One region of the Bradyrhizobium sp. I71 genome, then DNA from elsewhere that is predicted to be linked to it. Evidence: predicted binding sites of a transcription regulator. Region 1 holds the regulator's gene; each other region holds the start of a gene.
What was found. Region 1 encodes LexA, which represses DNA repair genes until DNA is damaged. Its sites were predicted from a motif close to TGTTCNNNNTGTGTTCNG; they were not measured.

Region 1 (6,595 bases):
CGGCGCGGCCCACGCCGCCCGATTGCGCGGCGATGGTGGTCGACAGGCCGCGGCTCGCCAGTCAGGGCGCGCTGGCTCTGACGCAGAGCGGTGACGGCTTCTCGGTTCGGGCGGTGAGGGCGAGAGGCACGAGCCGCCCCTGGCTGCCGGCCGGCGCCGGCGAGGGGGATTTCGACGGCAGCCTTGCGCCGAAGACGGCCGTGCCCCGCAACCGGGACGCAACGCCATCGGAGACGGACTTGCAGGCGGACGATTGAGGAGCGATGCGGGAGAGGTCGGTCGGGATCTCGCAGGACGCAAACCATACCATCTCGCCGGCCTCGGCCGGCGATGGCATTTCATTCCTGGCCCACGACCATCGGCCGGGGGCGACGACGTCAGCCGATCGGCAGGCGCGTGATCGTGGACCGCGTGTCGGCGACGATCTGCGGCTTGTGCTCGCGTTCGCCAACCGGCTGGGTCACCGGCAGTTGCAGCACCGTCGCGCGCTGGCCTTCGACGAGCTGTGTCACCAGCACGTATTTGCCGTCGGGGAATTCGATCGCGTCATGATGGCGATCGGGAATGTGCGGGTCGATCTTGCCGAACTTGCCGACGCGGGAGTTCACGGTGCGCGTCCAGATCCAGCGATTGTCGTAACGGACGTTGTCCGCGAAGGCGAGCTCCGTTCCCGGCAGCAAGCAGACCGCGACGGAGAGATCGGCTTCGGAGGCGAAGCCGCGCGTCGAGGTGCCGCGGAAGGTCGTCGTGACTATCGTCTCGCCGACTTCGGCGGGGCGCGTCGCGACAGCATGCAGGCTGTAGTCACACATCGGGTGCTCCTCATGCGAAGATAGCAACCCGCACCTCTTTTTGAGGCGCAGGCCTCTATCAGGGTGGAAGCACGCAACGCTCTGCTTCGTTGTAGGCAAATCTGCGGCTGGACGCCGCAAGCCGCGATCACATTATCTTTCCCGGATTCGATAGGAACAAAGCCGACGCCTGTGTATTCGGAAGGCGCGTGTCGGCGCCTCGCGGCGCCGACCAGCCAGAGCATTGCCAGCTCGCTTGCCGAATGGCGGTGCGATTGTATGGCAACGGCTTACGTCGCTGATGCTGCGATCGGCGCCGCAACATCGTCCATGGAAAGTCTGGCGCATCACGTGTCCTCGAACTCTCAGGCCCGCGAAGCGATGCTGCGTCGTGCGGCGTGTCGAGGATGGCGCCGAAAGAGGGGGCCGGACAATCTGAGCAGAACCGGAAAAACCATCCAGCCGGAGCGGACAGTGATCCGCTCCAATAGATATCGAACGACCGCTCAGTACTTGCGGTAAAGCCCGATCAGCTTGCCCTGAATCTTCACGCGGTTCGGCGGAAGAATGCGGACCTCATAGGCGGCATTGGCGGGCTCGAGCGCGATAGAGGCCCCGCGGCGGCGGAAGCGCTTGAGCGTGGCTTCCTCGTCGTCGATCAGCGCCACCACGATGTCGCCGGTATCGGCGCTCTCGTTGCGCTGGATCAGCGCCATGTCGCCGTCGAGGATGCCGGCCTCGACCATCGAATCGCCGCGCACTTCGAGCGCGTAGTGCTCGCCCGAGCCGAGCATGTCAGGCGGCACGCTGATGGTGTGGCTGCGGGTCTGCAGCGCCTCGATCGGCGTGCCGGCCGCGATGCGGCCCATCACGGGCACCGCGACGGGACGCTCGCCCTCGTCCACAGGCGGGCTGGAGGTCGTGCGGACCTTGCCGAGATTGCCCTCGATGACGCTCGGCGTGAAGCCGCGGCGACTGCCGGCGGCGGCCTGCAACTCGGGCAGCTTGATCACCTCGATGGCGCGGGCGCGGTTGGGCAGGCGGCGGATGAAGCCGCGCTCCTCAAGCGCAGTGATCAGGCGATGGATGCCTGACTTCGAGCGCAGGTCGAGCGCATCTTTCATCTCGTCGAAGGACGGCGGCACGCCGCTTTCCTTCAGACGTTCGCTGATGAATCGCAGAAGCTCGTATTGTTTGCGCGTCAACATCTCGACCAAAATCCCCCGGTTGATGTCGTTCAATTCCGAGACGAGGAAGTCAGCGATAAGCTGCTACACGTTCGAAACAAATCATGAACGGACACTATATGTTCGATATGTGTTCCGCAACTGCTTAATTTACGGTGAACAGAGCGAAGCTCGCGCCATGCGTGTGGCCGTGCAGCTCACACCGGCAGGCGCAGCACCTCGCAAGGCGTGCCGGCCTCGGCCCTCGGCGCGAACGGTGCGCGCACGAGAAGTACCTGCGCCGCAGCGAGATTCGCAAGCAGAGAGGAGTCCTGATGGCTGACGGGAAGGGCGACGAGCGTGCCGTCGTCACGCTGTTCCAGGCGCGCACGCAGATAGTCCTCGCGCTGGTCGTTGGCACCGAGATCGCGGCCCAGCACGGCGCGCTCGCGGCGATGATGAATCACTGAACGGCCCGACAGGGCGCGAATCAACGGCACCATGAACAGGAAGGCGCACACGTAAGACGACACGGGATTGCCGGGCAGGCCGATCACGCGCATTGCGCCGAGCCGTCCGTGCATCATCGGCTTGCCGGGCCGAATCGCGATCTTCCAGAACGCCATCGAGATGCCTTCGTCCTTGAGCGCCTGCTGGACCAGATCGTGGTCGCCGACCGAGGCACCGCCGGTCGTGATCAGGATGTCGGCGCCGCTCTCCCGGGCGCGACGGATGCCGGCGGAAGTGGCCTCCAGCGTATCGGCGGCAATGCCGAGGTCGATGGTCTCGGCGCCCGCGCTGCGGGCGAGCGCGTGCAGGGCATAGCCATTGGAATAGACGATCTGGCCGTGACCGGGCGTGGTGCCGGGCATCACCAGCTCGTCGCCGGTGGCGAGAATCGCGACCCTCGGACGGCGGCAGACGGCGAGATGCGGGTGATTCATTCCGGCGGCCAGCGCGAGATCGCGCTCCGTGAGACGGCTTCCCTTGCGGAGCAGCACGTCTCCCTCGCGGAAGTCGACACCGGCGGGGCGGATGTGCCGCCCGGAAATCGCGGCTTCCTTGATCGTGACAAGCTTGCCTTCCGCGACAGTGTCCTCCTGGATCACGACCGCATCGGCGCCGTCGGGAACGACGCCGCCGGTGAAGATCCGCACGGCTTCGCCGGGGCCAACCCTTCCCGCGAACGGGCGACCCGCCGCGACCTCGCCGACCACCGCCAGCCTGGAATCGACCGTTGCCGCGTCAGCCGCGCGCACGGCGTAGCCGTCCATCGCCGACATGGCCTGCGGTGGCTGCGTGCGCCGCGCCGCGACGTCGCGCGCAAGCACGCGATGGTAGGCCTCATCGAGGGAAACCATCTCTTCAGGTAGCGGCTCTGCATCCGCCAGCACCGCGGCAAGCGCGTCAGAAACGGGCATGAGGGCCACGAGCGGAAACTCCTGCAAATCGTTGGCGAGAGTTCTAGCCGAGTGCAGGCGCGAGGCAAAGCAGCACGCAGGATGATTTATCCGGCGCGATTTCCGTCGCGGCGGCGGGAGTTCACGTCCGCCGCGGCATGATCCTGAAGGCGAGACAGACCGGCACGAGGATAGCCATGGCGAGGACGAGAATGACGAGCGCCACGGCCGACATCGGTCAACGTCCTGCCGGATCGCTCGGACCGACATCCGGTGCGACGTCGGGAGCTCTGGGATTCGGATCCTTGTCAGGCAGCGGATCGGCCAGGGACTTCAGGTCGGCCGCCTTGCTGATCAGCTTGGCGGAAAGGTCAGAATCCGAGGTGGTTCTGGCGAATTCAAGCAGGAGAGAGGCTTGCTTGGTGAGATAGGTTTTGCCCAGCACGTCGATCAATCCGATGTAGAAGTCCCAACGGACTCATGAGTCCGAAGGGTGGTACTCCGTTCCCGGAACTCCGTACAAAAATGCACAAAGCGGCTCGGTTCCTCATCTCCTGCAAATTTGGCTCCGGGAACCGCGGGCATGACCTGTCGCGGCGACTGCCTGGCATTCAGATGCCAAGCGCCCTCAACGCATTCCCGACGTCGCCGGGTGACGTCACGTGCACGGCGTTCAAGCCGCGCGCCCGCGCGCCCTCGATGTTCTCGGCGAGGTCATCGAAGAATACGATGCGACCGGCCGGCACGCCGATCGCGGCGACGACGTGGTCGAACGCCTCCGGGTCCGGTTTGCGCAGGCCGATGCTGGACGACAGATACAGCTCGCGGAAGTGGCCGAGCACGCCGGCATATTCCTTTGAGAAATAGTCCACATGCGGCCGATTGGTGTTGGAGAAGGCATAGAGCGGCATCTGCTTCGCCGCGCGCGGCAACAGCTCGGCGATGTCGGGCATCTCGCCTGCGAAGATCGCGTTCCAGCCTTCCAGGAACTGCGCGTCCGAGATGCCGATTCCAAGTGACGCGCGCAGCGAGGCGAAATAGTCCTCGTCGCTGATCTTGCCCATCTCGTGCAGCCGGTAGGCCTCGTCACGCGCATAGCGCGCGACGATGGCCTCGGGCTGGCAACCGGCATGTCCCGCCCAGCAGGCGATCGCCTTGGAGAAGTCGATGTCGAGCACGACGCGCCCGAGGTCGAACAGAAGCGCATCCGCGCTGCCGGGAGAAAGCGATGTCATTGCGTCCTTTTCACTTCAGTATCGGCAAGTCAGTAGCGATAGGGTTCATGGTCGAACAGCGGGAACGCGCTGAACACGCTGGGCGCGTTGGTGGCGGTCGCCGGATGCAGGCAGGATTTGTCGACCTCGGCGAATGAGGTGGCGCCCAGGAGGCCAAGGCAGCGCAGCACCTCGTCCTCGAGCAGTTCCAGCATCCGGGTGACACCGGCTTCGCCCGCCGCCGCCAGCGCCCAGCATTGCAGCCGCCCGATGCCGACGAGGTCCGCGCCCGCCGCGATCGCCTTGACGATGTCGGTGCCGCGACAGATGCCGCCGTCGACCATGATCTTGGCGCGGCCCTTCACGGCATCGACAATTTCAGGCAGCACATGCATGGCGCCGCGGCCGTGGTCGAGCTGGCGGCCGCCATGGTTGGAGACGTAAATCCACTCGACGCCGTGATCGAGCGCGATCAGCGCGTCCTCGGCGGTGGCAATGCCCTTGAGGATCAGCGGTATTTTGAACTTGTCCTTGATCATCTTCACGGTCCGCCACTCCAGGCCCTTCTGGAAATCGCCGCCGGTGGCGCGCAGACGGCTCTCGCGAACGTAGCGCTTGGCGATGTCGCGTTCACGACGGCTGTAATGGGCGGTGTCGACGGTCAGGCAGAAGGCGGCATAGGCGTTCTGCTCGGCCCGGCTGACGACATCGGCGACGAAGGCATCGTCGCCGCGGACATAAAGCTGATAGAGTCGCAGCGCGTCGGGTGCGGCTTCGGCGGTCGTCTCCAGTCCTGGCTCGGATACCGAGCTCAGCATGTGCGCCGCACCGAAAGTGCCGGCGGCGCGTGCCACGCTTGCCGCGCCATCCGGATCGAAGATCTCGAGGGCGCCGACCGGGGCGAGCACCACCGGCAGGCGCATCCTGCGGCCGAATTGATCGACCCCTCCGTCGACCCTGCGGACATCGCGCAGCACGCGCGGGCGGAAGGCGATCTCGTCCAGCGCCATGCGGTTGCGGCGCATCGTGGTCTCGGTCTCGGCCGCGCCGACGATGTAGTCCCAGGCGTTCTGGTTCAGGTTGGCGCGCGCTTTCCGGATGAACTCGTGCAGGTTCTGGAACGGCTCGCTGCTGGCGCCGAGTTCGACGTTCCTTTCAGGCCGGATGCGGGGCGCTTCGTTCATTGTTGTCCTCCCGAGAATTTGAAGTCTTGTCGTCATCGCCTATCGCGTCCGGCCCTCCAAAACCATCCTAAAATCGCATAGCTGCGAGGCGTGGGCGGCCCGACCGGTTTGCGCTTGCGCGAACAGTTTCGGAACGTTGCCAAAAGTTTAGTCCAAGGCGAAGGGATTTCTTCGGTATACCCGCCAGCGTGGCATCCCGGCCATGAAGAAACCGGAATGGTATTGTGAGAAGTGGGCTGGATCGCCATTTGCATGGCGCTCCCAAGCCGAAGAGAACCGCCAAGCAAAAGGCTACGTCATCCATGCGGAAAACCCTGCTGTTCCCCCTCGGCGCGCTCACCGGAGCGTGTCTGACTCTTCTGGTAGCCGGCCCGCACAGCGGAGTATGGGCGGCGCGGGCGGCAGCGAGCGCGGATGATGCCTATTCCCAGCTCAATTTGTTCGGCGCGGTGTTCGAGCGGGTCAAGGCCAGCTATGTCGAGAAGCCCGACAACGCCAAGCTGATCGAGGGCGCGATCACCGGCATGGTGACCTCGCTCGATCCGCACTCACGCTACATGAACGCCAAGGCCTGGACCGAGATGCAGGAGACCACCTCCGGCGAGTTCGGCGGGCTCGGCATCGAGGTCACCATGGAGGAGGGCCTCGTCAAGGTGGTCTCGCCGATCGACGATACGCCGGCCTCGAAGGCCGGCATCATGTCCGGCGACCTCATCAGCAAGATCGACGGCGAGGCGGTGCAGGGCATGACGCTCGAGCAGGCCGTCAACAAGATGAAGGGCCCGGTCGACACCAAGACCAAGCTCACCATCGTGCGCAAGGGCGCGGACGCGCCGCTCG
Region 2 (6,595 bases), 3.5 Mb from region 1:
CCGGCCCCTGCGGGCTGTGGCCGGAAGACGTCGGCCCCTCCATCCTCGACCCCGGCTACAATGAGAACCGGCCCTATTTCAATCTGGGCTGCGCCACCCAGCGCAATCTCGCGGCCATGATCGACAACCCGGCCGATCTCGAGCAGCCGCGCGCCGAGACACCCGCCTATACCGCACGACGCAACATCGCGTTCGAACGCTATCGCAAGGGCGCGACGACCGCGACCGCCTATCCCGAATCCGACAAGGCCAAACTCAGCGACACCGGCAGATGACAAGCTTCGACGACGAAGACGCGGACGATCCGCGGCACCCCGAGGAACACATTGCACCGGTTCCTCGCATTTCCGTGCAAGCCTTTTGCGAGACCGAGCAGACGCTCAATGCGGTGACCGCGGCGGGCCAGGATCGCCGGCTCGCCAAGGCCCACCTTACCGCCAAGGACGGTGGCCTCGCCGCGGCGATCGAGGTCTATGAATCGATGCCGACGCCGAACGTGATCGTCATCGAGTCCGACGGCACGCGCGACATCCTCGAGGGCCTGGACGACCTCGCCGGCGTCTGCGATCCCGGCACCCGTGTGGTCGTGATCGGCAATCCCAACGACACCGCGCCCTATCGCGAGCTGGTGCGCCGCGGCGTCAACGACTACGTGGTCGGCCCGGTCGAGACACTCGACGTCGTTCGCTCGATCTGCAGCCTGTTCTCGGCTTCCGAGGCCATCATCACCGGCCGCGTCATCGCCGTGGTCGGCGCCAAGGGCGGCGTCGGTGCGTCCACCGTCGCGCACAATGTGGCCTGGACCATCGCCCGAGACCTCGCGCTCGATTCCGTCGTGATCGATCTCGACCTCGCCTTCGGCACGGCGAGCCTCGACTACAACCAGGATCCGGTGCAGGGCATCGCCAATGCGGTGCTGTCGCAGGACCGGCCGGACACGGCGCTGATGGAACGCCTGCTCGCCAAATGCACCGATCGCCTCAGCCTGCTGGCGGCACCGGCTGCGCTCGACCGCGTCTATGATTTCGGTACCGAAGCCTTCGATGCGGTGTTCGACACGCTACGCATGACCACGCCCTGCATCGTGCTCGACGTTCCCCATCAATGGTCCGGCTGGACGCGGCGCGCGCTGGTCAACGCCGACGACATCGTGATCGTGGCCGAGCCCGATCTCGCGAACCTGCGCAACACCAAGAACATGCTGACCGTGCTGAAGGCGGCACGCCCCAATGATCGCCCGCCGTTGTACTGCATCAACCAGGTCGGCATGCACAAGCGCGCGGAAATCGAGGTCAAGGCGTTTGCCAAGACCATGGAGAGCCAGCCGATCGCGGTGATCCCGTTCGATTCGAAGCTGTTCTCGACCGCGGCCAATAACGGCCAGATGATCGCGGAGGTCGCCAAGACCCACCGCACCACCCTTCTGTTCCAGAACATGGCGAACCGCCTTGCCGGCCGCGGCGAGGTGAAGAAGCCGAAGCGCTCGCTGCTCGAGCCGCTCCTGAAGAAGCTGAAGGGCAGGTCGGGGCGCGGGTCGGCCCCGCATCGCAAGGCGTCGTAAAGATCGGGAATCGCAAAGATCGGAAGAGGGCGGACTATTTGTCCGCCCTTTGCTGTTTCTTCGCCAGCAACTGGCGCAGCGCCGCGACCTTGGCCGCCGCCTGATCGGGCGGCAGATCGGCCTTCACGAGTATTTCGGCTTCGGCCTCTCGGCCCTGCAATCCCAGCACGAGCGCGAGATTGGCACGAACCCGCGGATCGTTCTGATTGCGCTGATAGGCGCGGCCGAGCACCTGTTCGGCCTTCGGCAGATTGTTTTGCAGCACATAGGACAGGCCGAGATTGGACAGCACGGTCGGCTCGTTCGGCACGATCTTCAACGCCGCGGCGTAATATTGCTGCGCCTCCTCGTTGCGGCCGAGCTGATCGAGCGCCGCGCCCTGCGCCGACAAGATGCGCCAGTCCGGATCCTCAGGCGTATGCGCACGGCTGAGAACGTCGAAGGCCTGCTGGAAATTGCCGCTATCGGCGAGCGCGCGGCCGTAGCCGGCGAGCAGCGCCTTGTTGCTGGGATGGCTGAGCACGGCCTGCTCAAGCACCGCGACCGCCTGCGCGCGCTGGCCGGTCTCGCGCAGCGCCTTGCCGTAGGCGAGCGCAACGGAGGGATCGCCGGGCCTGGCGCGATAGCGCTCGCGCAATGCGTCCATGTCCGACCGGGCGTCGGCCTTGCCGGCTGTTTCCGATTTGCCGCCGAGCGCGCCGGTGACGTCCTCGAGGCCCGTCGTCTGACAGCCGCCCAGGCCGAGCACCAGGAGTGCGGGAAGCAGGAATCTCGCCGGAGGGGCGAGGGACGAACGCTTGGACATACTCTGATCACTCGGCAACTGATCAGAGATGCTGACCCATTAACGCTAAAGTCCCGTTAAGGAGGACGGCCCCTGCGGCCTAGTCCACGAATTCGGCGCCGAACTCGCAGCCGATGCGCCAGCGCAGGCGGCATTGGCGGGAATAGTCGGGCGCGAAGATGATGGTGAATTGCGGCGGCACTTCCAGGAATTCCGCCACCACTTTCACACCCCCATCCGAAATATCCGTGATCGTGCAGTCCCTCGGCAGCGAGCCCGCGCCAAAATGAATCTTGGCGAGCCGGCTGCACACCCGACGTTCGCTTCTCCGGCGATTTGCAAGCATCTTGCTACTTCACTTGTTAGATCACGGCCCATCCCGCAGCCTCAGGAGTAATGGACATTCGTTGGAATGTGCTGAGGACAGAAGCTGGCATTCGAGACGTAGTCTCCGCGTCACGTTTACGGCTGGTTAGGGCTTGCGCGGGCGTCGGCGAATGTTCCCGTATTGTTCTTGCGCTGGCGGCCGCGCTCTGCTACCCCTAATTGCGCGAAAGGGGCAGGCTGGTTCGAGCATGGTTCAGCGGGTTTCTACCGTCGCCTTCGAGGGGATCGAGGCCCGCGCGGTCGACGTGCAGGTGCAGGTCGCCCCTGGCCTGCCGGCCTTCGCCATCGTCGGCCTGCCGGACAAGGCGGTATCGGAGGCGCGCGAGCGGGTGCGCTCGGCGCTGATCGCCTCGGGGCTGGCGCTGCCGGCGCGGCGGATCATCGTCAATCTGGCACCCGCCGACCTTCCCAAGGAAGGCAGCCATTACGACCTGCCGATCGCGCTCGGGCTGATGGCGGCGATCGGCGCGATCCCGCCGGATGCGCTGACCGGCTTCACCGTTCTCGGCGAGCTCGGCCTCGACGGCTCGATCGCACCGGTGGCCGGCGTTCTTCCCGCCGCGATCGGCGCCAATGCGCGCGAGGAAGGCTTGATCTGCCCGGCGGCGTGCGGCTCCGAGGCGGCCTGGGCGAGCCCGGACATCCAGATCATCGCGGCGAGTTCGCTGATCCAGATCGCCAACCATTTCAAGGGCACCCAGGTGCTGTCGCGGCCCTCGCCGAAGGTGCACGAGGCGCCCGCCTCCACGCTCGACCTGCGCGACATCAAGGGCCAGGAAAGCGCCAAGCGCGCGCTGGAGATCGCGGCCGCCGGCGGGCATCACCTGCTGATGATCGGCGCGCCCGGCGCCGGCAAATCGATGCTGGCGGCGCGCCTGCCCTCGATCCTGCCGCCGCTGTCGCCGGGCGAGCTGCTCGAGGTCTCGATGATCGCCTCCGTCGCCGGCGAGATCGAAGGCGGCGCGCTGACGGCGCGGCGGCCGTTCCGCTCGCCGCATCATTCCGCCAGCATGGCCGCGCTCACCGGCGGCGGCATGCGTGCCAGGCCCGGCGAGATCTCGCTGGCGCATCAGGGCGTGCTGTTCCTCGACGAGCTGCCGGAATTCGATCCGCGCGTGCTGGATTCGCTGCGCCAGCCCCTGGAGAACGGCGAAGTCGCTGTATCGCGCGCCAATCACCGCGTCACCTACCCTGCCCGCTTCATGCTGGTCGCGGCGATGAATCCCTGCCGCTGCGGCAATGCGTTCGAGCCCGGCTATGCCTGCAAGCGCGGCCGCATCGACCGCTGCACCGGCGACTACCAGGCGCGCATCTCCGGTCCCCTCATGGACCGCATCGATCTGCGCATCGAGGTGCCGGCCGTGACCGCGGCGGACCTGATCCTGCCCCCGGCGGCGGAGGGATCGGCCGAGGTCGCCGCACGCGTGGCGGCGGCGCGCGACATCCAGCTCGCGCGCTATGCGGATGCCGGCCTGCCAAAGGTCCGCACCAATGCCGAGGCGCCCGCCTCGGTGCTGGAGGAGATCGCAAAGCCGGATGCGCAAGGCGCCAAGCTGCTGCGGGATGCCGCCGAGACCATGCGGCTGTCGGCGCGCGGCTATCACCGCGTGCTGCGGGTGGCGCGCACGCTGGCCGACCTCGACAACGCGGACAAGATCGGCCGGCTGCATCTGGCCGAAGCGCTGTCCTACCGCGCACTCGCGGAGGATGTGCGGCAGATGGCGTGATCGCATCGCGCATCAACCCGGCGGTAACGATTTTCCTTTGCGCTCTGCAAACCATAAGGCCCGCGCGTTTCGGTCGTGAGTTCCTGAAGGGCCCGGCGAGTAGAGTGTCATGTTGCGTTTCAAGGTCCTGGCCTCGGTTGTTCCCCTGCTGGCGGCTGCGGTGTTCGCCCGTGCCGAGATCGGATCGGTCTCGCATCCCTGCATCGCGCTCAGCGACACGACGGTCGAGCTCACATCCCTGTTCTGGACTGCCAACGTGCATATCGCCTTCACCGACGATCCCGCGCGGGCGACGGTGCGGGTCCAGATCACCGATGACGCGGACGCCGCGGACTTCACCGTGGTGGACGACGGTCTCGGCTCCGAGCCGGACTCCTGCGGGCTCACCCCCTCGACACGGCTGATCTCGATTGCGGCACAGCCCGTCGACGGCGGGCCGGTGGTCTATCTCTCCAGCGAAGGACCGGCGGATTACCGCATCTATGTGCGCTCGAAGACGTTCTCGCAGCGCGAGGCGGCGGCCCTGATCGTCGGCGCCCGCGGCGGCCACCGCCAGCTCCAGGCCGCCTCGCTCTGAGCCGTTAACATCCCGTCAACCCTGTCTGAAGGCGGGGCCCAGGCCGCAAACTGTTCGCAAGGTCGGCGCGACATCGTGGCAGCCGGCGATCACAGGTTTCAAGCAAGAGAGTCGGGTCGGGTGGCGATGGATCGGATGTTCCGGATCAAGGTGCGCATGCGCCGCTTCAAGCGGCAGCACCCCCGCATTGCCTTCGCGATCCGCTCTTTCATGATCTTCTCGGCGACCTTCGGCGGCGCCTATGGCTTCGTGTCCGGCAGCCGCTCCGAGAATTCCGCCTACGATCCCCACGCCTTTGCGATCGGCGCGAGCTTCCTGTTCGCGCTCGCCTGCCTCGGCCTTGCGACGCTGAGCATGCGCCTGCGCTTCGTCAACAGGCGGCTGCGCACGCTCGCCGCCCACAATGAGGCCTTGATCGACCGCAATTGGGAGCTGAAGGAAGCGGAAGAACGTGCCCGCAGCCTGTTCGAACAGCAGGGCGACCTCATCGTGCTGCGCGACACGGAGGGCCGCATCACTTTTGCCAACGAGGCCTATTGCGCGCTCGCAGGACAAGCGCGCGGCGCCCTTGTCGGCACGCGCTTCGATTTCGAAGTGCTGGAGCAGGGCGACAGCGCCCGCGAGAGCAACGGCACGCGCATCCACGACCAGAAGATCGCAACCCCGCTCGGCGCGCGCTGGATCGCCTGGCGCGAGGGCTATGTCCGGCTCGACGCCGGACAGCCCGCCGAACTGCAGAGCGTGGGTCGCGACGTCACCGACCGCACCGAGACCGAACGCGCGCTGTCCGATGCCCGCGACCAGGCCGATGCCGCCAACCGCGCCAAGTCGCGCTTCCTGGCGATGGCCTCGCACGAGATCCGCACGCCGCTCAACGGCATCATCGGCATGGGCGGCCTCCTGCTCGACACCAATCTGACGCCGGAGCAGGCGACCTATGCCAGGGCGGTGAAAACCTCGGGCGAAGCCTTGATGGCGCTGATCGAGGAATTGCTGGACTATTCCAAGATCGAGGCCGGCAAGCTCGACCTCGATCAACGTCCCTTCGCGCTCTCGACCCTGGTCGAGGAGATCACCGAGCTGCTCGCGCCGCGCGCGCAGGCGAAGACGCTCGAGATTGCCGCCTATGTCGATGAGCGTCTGCCGCTCGAGGTCGTCGGCGACGCCGCGCGGCTGCGCCAGGTGCTGCTCAACCTCGCCGGCAACGCCATCAAGTTCACCGCGGGCGGCGGCGTTGCGCTGATCGTCGAGCCCGGCATCTGGCCGAACGAGATCAGCTTCCTGGTCCGCGATACCGGCATCGGCATCGCCGCCGAAGCCCAGCAGCGCATCTTCCGCGAGTTCGAGCAGGCCGACCAGCGCGTTGCCCGCACCTATGGCGGCACCGGGCTCGGCCTTGCTATCAGCGAACGCATCGTCAAGCGCATGGGCGGCCGGATCACGCTCACGAGCGAGCCGGGCAGGGGCTCGACCTTCGAGGTCGCGGTGCCGCTTCCGCCGTCGCGGGCCGGCGCCGGGCAGACTGCATTTCCGAGCCCCGATCTCACCGGCAAGTCGAT
Region 3 (6,595 bases), 3.1 Mb from region 1:
CCGGATGAGGGGTATCTCTCCGCGCGTGCAAGTCTCATTTGAATTCGCGGAGAGAAACCCCTCACCCGTCTCGCCGCTAACGCGGCGAGCCACCCTCTCCCACAAGGGGAGAGGGGAGGAAGACAAACCTACTTCGGCAGCAGCGCCTTCAGCTTGTCCATGTCGCGCACGTTCATCTTGAAGCCGCCGGGCATCACGATGTCGCCGGGCTTCTGGTCCGGCTTGCAGGCGCCCAGCCACTTGGCTTGCAGTGTCATGGTGCTATCGCGGCCGGCCGCGCCGGCGACGCCGCCTTGCGCGTGCGAGGTGGTCTTCACCGTGTAGGCCGAGTTGAAATCGCCCGTGATCTCGGCATGCGACGTCGTGCTGACACCCGCGACGTTGCACTCGGAATCGCTGACATAGCCGGTCGCAGTCTTCTTGATCTCCTGCCTGGCGCAGATCTGCTTGGCCATCGGGGAGACGTTGTTGCTCATCTCCTTGTCGACGGTCTCGTCGGTGCAGTGCTGCATGGTCATCTCGGGCATGGGCGAGCCGGTCGTGACCAGCTTCATTTCCCAAAGACCAGCCTTTCGTACCGGCAAATCGTCGGCGCTCGCGGTACCTGCCGACAACACGAGACAAATGGCCGCGCCGAGCAAAGCGAGTTTGCGCGTCATGTGGGAGACTCCCGGCTGAGAGTGCCGACCTTCGACAGCGCCTCAGTACAGCGTGCGGATCGGCTGCTCGGCGGCACCATAGGGCACCCAGCGGCAGGCGAACGAGATGTAGCCGCCGTCATAGCCCTGCACCGCGAGGAATTTGGCGACCTTGCCGTAGCGTGCGCAGTGATCGACCGCGACTTGACGCGCGTCGACCTGGGTCGCCATCGAATAGGCGATGATCCCGCCGGTGTCGTTACCCTTGAACGGCGGCACCGGAAGGATGTCGGCCCGCGCCGACTGGCTCGCCATCAGACCCAGGGCAAGAAGGCCAGCGGCCGCAATGATTCGCATTCCCGTCACTCCAATTGGCTGGCGCCAGTCTACGGTGCCGGGATGGAAGTGAAAAGAACAGAAGCCCGGTTGGCCGCGACGTCCCGGTCAACTCCTGGCCAAGTGTTGCCGCGCTGCACTTGACCTCCCCCGGCCTTCGCGGCACCGTCTGAACTTCGCAAGACTTGAGCTGTCTGGATTGACCATGCGCGCCCCCTCCCCGAAATCGCTTCGCTTTGCCGCCCTGCTCGGCCTCATTTTCGGGGCGCTGTCGCTCGGCGAGGCCAGGGCCGCCAATCCACTCGAGCTGAATTTCTGGCTGAGCGGACCGCGCTACGACGGCGCCGTCGTCGATTGCGACAAGGCCCTGCCGACGATCGCCACCCAGTTCTGGGAAAAAGAGAGCTCGTTCTGGAATTCCTCGTTGAAGATCACCAGCTTCTCCGCCGTTCGCGAGGTCGCCTTCAGGCCCTGGCAGTCCGACAACATTCCGCGCCGCTTTTGCACCGGCGAGGCCATGCTCAATGACGGCAAGGTGCGCAAGGTGCACTTCTCGATCATGGAGGATGGCGGCTTTGCCGGCTACGGCGACGGTGTCGAGTGGTGCGTGGTCGGGCTCGACCGCAACTGGGCCTACAATCCGGCCTGCCGCGCCGCCAAGCCCTGATCCGAAGAACGCCTGATTCGGTTGATCATCCGTCAGATGACGGCGGCCTCGAATTTTGTTCTTGAAATGTTCTCTTTGCCTGCTAGGCTGCGCGCACAGTCTAGTTGAGGGGCGTTGCCATGTTTCATCCCAGATTGCGTTCGTTGTCCCGTCTGATGATCTCGCTGACCCTCGCCGCCGGGCTGGCAACGCTCGCCGGCGGCGCGAAAGCCCAGGACAAGCGGCAGAACGCGCCGGGCGAGTTCGACTTCTATGTGCTCGCGCTGTCGTGGTCGCCCTCGTTCTGCGAAGAGGCGGCCGAGCGCGGCGGCCGCTCCCAGATCCAGTGCGGCGGACGGCCCTACGCTTTCGTCGTGCATGGGCTGTGGCCGCAATATGAGAACGGCTTCCCGGAATATTGCCAGCGCCCGGCGCCGCGGCTGAACCGCAACATCGTGTCATCGATGCTCGATTTGATGCCGGCGCCGGGCCTGATCTTCAACGAGTGGGACAAGCATGGCACCTGCTCCGGGCTCGAGGGCCGCAGCTATTTCGAGACGATCCGGAAAGCGCGCGCCACGATCAAGATCCCGGCCGACTATCTCGATCTGTCGCAGGCCAAGACCGTGGCGCCGGCGGAAGTCGAGGAGGCCTTCATCAAGGCCAATCCGGGCCTCAGCAATGCCAGCATCTCGGTCACCTGCAACCGGACACGGCTGTCCGAGGTCCGCATCTGCCTCAGCAAGGACCTGCAATTCCGCGCCTGCGACGAGATCGAGCGCCGCGCCTGCCGCCGCGACCAGGTGACGATGCCGCCGATCAGGGGCGGTTGAGGCCGGCTGCTCCGATCGTCGTTTCGAGGCGCGCATCGCGCGAACTATGATGCGCAGCGTCGCGCGATGTCGTAACTCTCCGCCATGAACTACCGCCACGCCTTCCACGCCGGCAGCTTCGCCGATGTCATCAAGCACATCGTGCTGGCGCGCATCCTCACTTATCTGCAGGACAAGCCGGCGGCGTTCCGCGTCATCGACACCCATGCCGGCGCCGGCCTCTACGATCTCGACAGCGACGAGGCGCGCCGGGGCGGCGAATGGCTGACCGGCATTGCGCGGCTGCTGCAGGCGCGCCTGTCGAACGAGACCGCGGCGCTGACCAAGCCCTATCTCGACATCGTCCGCGCCTTCAATCCGAAGGGCGAGCTCAAGGCCTATCCGGGCTCGCCGTTGATCGCGCGCGGCCTGCTCAGGCCGCAGGACCGGCTCGTCGCATGCGAGCTCGAGCCGAAGGCGCGGAAAGCGCTGATCGACGTGCTGCGCCGCGACGAGCAGGCCCGCGTGGTCGATCTCGACGGCTGGGTGGCACTGCCGGCCTTCGTGCCGCCGAAGGAGCGGCGCGGCCTCGTGCTGATCGACCCGCCCTTCGAGGCCAAGGACGAGTTCGAGCGGCTCGGCGAAGCCTTCTCGGCGGCTTTCGCGAAATGGCCAACCGGTATCTATGTAATTTGGTACCCGGCCAAGAACCGGCGCGCCACCGATACGCTGGCCCAGACGGTCGTGCGGCTCGCAGCTGCAGCAAAGCCCCCCGGGAAATGCCTGCGCCTCGAATTCAGCGTCGCGCCGCAGGCCGACAGAGCCGCCCTCACTTCCACCGGGCTCTTGATCGTCAATCCGCCCTATACGCTGCACGGCGAGCTCAAGACCATTCTGCCCGAACTGGAAATGCCGCTCGGCCAGGGCGGAGCTGCCAGATTCCGATTGGAGGTGCCCAAGCCTTAAAGCCAAGCCGTAACACTCCGGCATTCTTGGGAAAAATATGCAGGACCGGTAGTCAATCTGCAACGAACCGTATTATGCTGTTTCCGTGACTGGCTTTACGTTCCGCTTCCGCGAATGGTTGCGGCGGAGTGAAGGCCTAAGAAAGATCCGGCCGGACCGATGAGGTCCGTCCAAGGATGGCCAGCTCCCGGGCTCCGTAAGGCCCGGTCATGTCGTGACGTGAGTCTGCGTCGCGGCGGAGGAGCAATGAGGGGGAGTTTCCCGATGGCCATGACGGGAACGGTCAAGTTCTTCAACGGCGAGCGCGGCTACGGCTTCATCAAGCCTGACGACGGCGGTCGCGATGTCTTCGTTCACATCACCGCTGTGGAGCGGGCGGGACTGAAGGACCTTGCCGAAGGACAGCGTATCACTTTCGAAGTCGAACCGGACAAGAAGGGGAAAGGCCCGAAGGCGGTCAATTTGGTGATCCTCGCCTAGCGAGCCTAGCGCAAAAAAATCCCGACCGCGAGCGGCCGGGAGGCTGGTCCGGTATTTTCTTCTTGAGACGTCAGAAGTGATAGTTCACGCCTGCGCGGACAACGCTGGCGCTATAGCCGTTGGACACGCCCGTAATCGCGAACTGACTCGTGGACAGATCGATGTAGAGATATTCGAGCTTGACGCTCCAGTTCGGCGCGAGGCCCACTTCCGCGCCGGCACCGATGGTCCAGCCCGCCGTGGTGTGCGATTCCGTCCAGCCGAAGGTCTGCCCACGCAGCTCGCCGAACGCAAGACCGGCGGTGCCGTAGAACAGCACGTTGCTGAACGCGTATCCCGCGCGGCCGCGCAGGGTGCCGAACCACGGATTGGAGAATTTCCACGGCGCGAAGGTGTCGTCGGCGCCGGCAGCCTGGATGTCGCCCTCGACACCGAACACCCACGGGCCGTTCTGGAAATTGTAGCCGGCTTGCACACCGCCGACGAAGCCCGACGGCTTCGAGGGGTTGTTGTCCACCGAGCCCCATTCATAGCCGATGTTGCCGCCGAGATAGGGACCTGCCCAGCTATAGGCATTGAGCGGCTGGTTGACGGTATAGGGCGCACGTTGCCCATAACTGAGATCGGCGGCTTCTGCCGAAGCCGTCCAGCCGGCCGCAACCAACGCGGCCGCGCCCACAACGAGCCCCTTCATCACTCACTCCAACGCAACTGTCGCAACCTGCGCGATGCCTGCGGCGCCGCGCCGGCCCTGCATGGTTACGGAACCAAGAACTTTTCGCGTAGGATTTATCGAGAGTTTTAAGTTAAAGGGCTGTTAAGTCGGGTTACTGCGCTGTTAACAGACTTAAGGAAGCGTTACCGGGACCTGTGCGTGCGGCAGGGCCGGAACTTCAAATCGACACCCCCAGCGCCTAAATTCGTCCTCATGGTTCACGATTCCACCGACAATCCGGACGACGCACGCGCGCGCAAATCCCGGCGCGGCATGGCACCGGATGGCCCGCCCCAGGAGATCCAACAGGAGACGGCGCCGCCGGACCTCGATCCCGCCAGCGCAAGCGGCGACGACGAGGACGATGCGCGGCTGCCTGATATCCTGGAGGAGAGTGGCGCCGTCGGCGAAGGCCCGCTCGCGACCGGCCACGAGGCGATCGAACGCGCGGTTCGGCTCGCCCCCACCTCGCCCGGCGTCTATCGCATGCTCAATGCGAATTCCGACGTGCTCTATGTCGGCAAGGCCAAGAACGTCAAAAAGCGCCTGTCCAGCTATGCGCGCCAGAGTGCGCCGCTGCCGGCCCGCATCCTGCGCATGATCGCCGCCACCGTCACCGTGGAGATCGTCTCGACCAACACCGAGACCGAGGCGCTGCTGCTCGAGGCGAACCTCATCAAGCAGCTGCGGCCGCGCTTCAATGTGCAGCTGCGCGACGACAAGTCGTTTCCCTATATCCTGATCACCGGCGATCATTGGGCGCCGCAGATCCTGAAACATCGCGGCGCGCAGACCCGGCCCGGGCGCTATTTCGGCCCGTTCGCCTCCGCGGGCGCGGTCAATCGAACCATCACGGCGCTGCAGCGCGCATTCCTGATCCGCTCCTGCACCGATTCCTTCTTCGAGAGCCGCACCCGGCCCTGCCTGCTCTACCAGATCCGCCGCTGCGCCGGCCCCTGCACCCGCGAGATCGATTTTCCCGGCTATACGACGCTGGTGCGCGAGGCGACCGACTTCCTCTCCGGCAAAAGCCATGCGGTGAAGCAGGAGCTTGCCGGGGAGATGGAGAAGGCGGCCAACGAGCTCGAATTCGAGCGCGCCGCGCTCTACCGCGACCGCCTTGCTGCGCTCTCGGCGATCCAGTCGCAGCAGGGCATCAATCCGCGCACGGTGGAAGAAGCCGACGTGTTCGCCATCCACCAGGAGGGTGGCTTCTCCTGCGTCGAGGTCTTCTTCTTCCGCACCGGCCAGAACTGGGGCAACCGCGCCTATTTCCCACGCGCGGAAAAGACCTTTACGCCGGAAGAAGTGCTCGGCTCGTTCCTCGCCCAGTTCTACGACGACAAGCCGCCGCCGAGGAACATCCTGCTGTCGCACGAGATCGAGGAGAGCGAGCTGCTCGCCAATGCGCTGTCGATCAAGGCCGGCCACAAGGTCGAGGTCACGGCGCCCAAGCGCGGCGAGAAGAAGGAGCTCGTCACCCACGCGCTGACCAATGCGCGCGAGGCGCTCGGCCGCAAGCTCGCGGACACCGCGACGCAAGGCCGCCTGCTGGACGCCATGGCCGCGACGTTGAACCTGCCGCACCCGCCCAAGCGCATCGAGGTCTACGACAACAGCCACATCCAGGGCACCAATGCGGTCGGCGCCATGATCGTCGCGGGGCCCGACGGCTTCGTGAAGAACCAGTACCGCAAGTTCAACATCAAGTCGGAAGGACTGACGCCCGGCGACGATTACGCCATGATGCGCGAAGTGCTGGAGCGCCGCTTCAAGCGCCTGATCAATCCGCCCGAGGAGGGTGCAGCCAAGGCAAAGGACGACGACTTCCCGCAATGGCCCGACCTCGTGATCATCGACGGCGGCCGCGGGCAGCTCAACGCCGTCCGCGAGATCTTTGCAAATCTCGGCCTGACGCAGGTGTCGCTGATGTCGGTCGCCAAGGGACCGGACCGGGATGCCGGCCGCGAGACCCTGTTCATGCCGGAACGCGAGGCCATCA

Region 2: FJV43_RS16760 (YifB family Mg chelatase-like AAA ATPase) is a predicted target of LexA. The motif match lies at 2,844-2,861, and genes of this name have one in related genera.
Region 3: FJV43_RS22745 (ribonuclease T2) is a predicted target of LexA. The motif match lies at 1,698-1,715, and genes of this name have one in related genera.

What each region holds. Positions count from the first base shown of each region.
Region 1 covers NZ_CP059398.1:7,824,236-7,830,830, reverse strand. Annotated here, with positions in the region: gene FJV43_RS00005 (ComEC/Rec2 family competence protein) at 1-257, shown strand, start outside; gene FJV43_RS37125 (hypothetical protein) at 378-812, opposite strand; gene lexA (transcriptional repressor LexA) at 1,298-1,999, opposite strand; gene glp (gephyrin-like molybdotransferase Glp) at 2,176-3,387, opposite strand; gene FJV43_RS37110 (hypothetical protein) at 3,596-3,802, opposite strand; gene FJV43_RS37105 (HAD-IA family hydrolase) at 3,969-4,592, opposite strand; gene FJV43_RS37100 (alpha-hydroxy acid oxidase) at 4,622-5,755, opposite strand; gene FJV43_RS37095 (S41 family peptidase) at 6,058-6,595, shown strand, end outside.
Region 2 covers NZ_CP059398.1:3,450,860-3,457,454, forward strand. Annotated here, with positions in the region: gene FJV43_RS16740 (CpaD family pilus assembly protein) at 1-275, shown strand, start outside; gene FJV43_RS16745 (AAA family ATPase) at 272-1,561, shown strand; gene FJV43_RS16750 (tetratricopeptide repeat protein) at 1,596-2,366, opposite strand; gene FJV43_RS16755 (PilZ domain-containing protein) at 2,446-2,691, opposite strand; gene FJV43_RS16760 (YifB family Mg chelatase-like AAA ATPase) at 2,921-4,459, shown strand; gene FJV43_RS16765 (hypothetical protein) at 4,569-5,036, shown strand; gene FJV43_RS16770 (ATP-binding protein) at 5,163-6,595, shown strand, end outside.
Region 3 covers NZ_CP059398.1:4,711,631-4,718,225, reverse strand. Annotated here, with positions in the region: gene FJV43_RS22760 (DUF3617 family protein) at 129-659, opposite strand; gene FJV43_RS22755 (hypothetical protein) at 702-995, opposite strand; gene FJV43_RS22750 (hypothetical protein) at 1,180-1,641, shown strand; gene FJV43_RS22745 (ribonuclease T2) at 1,761-2,453, shown strand; gene rlmJ (23S rRNA (adenine(2030)-N(6))-methyltransferase RlmJ) at 2,538-3,398, shown strand; gene FJV43_RS22735 (cold-shock protein) at 3,663-3,878, shown strand; gene FJV43_RS22730 (outer membrane protein) at 3,949-4,572, opposite strand; gene uvrC (excinuclease ABC subunit UvrC) at 4,807-6,595, shown strand, end outside.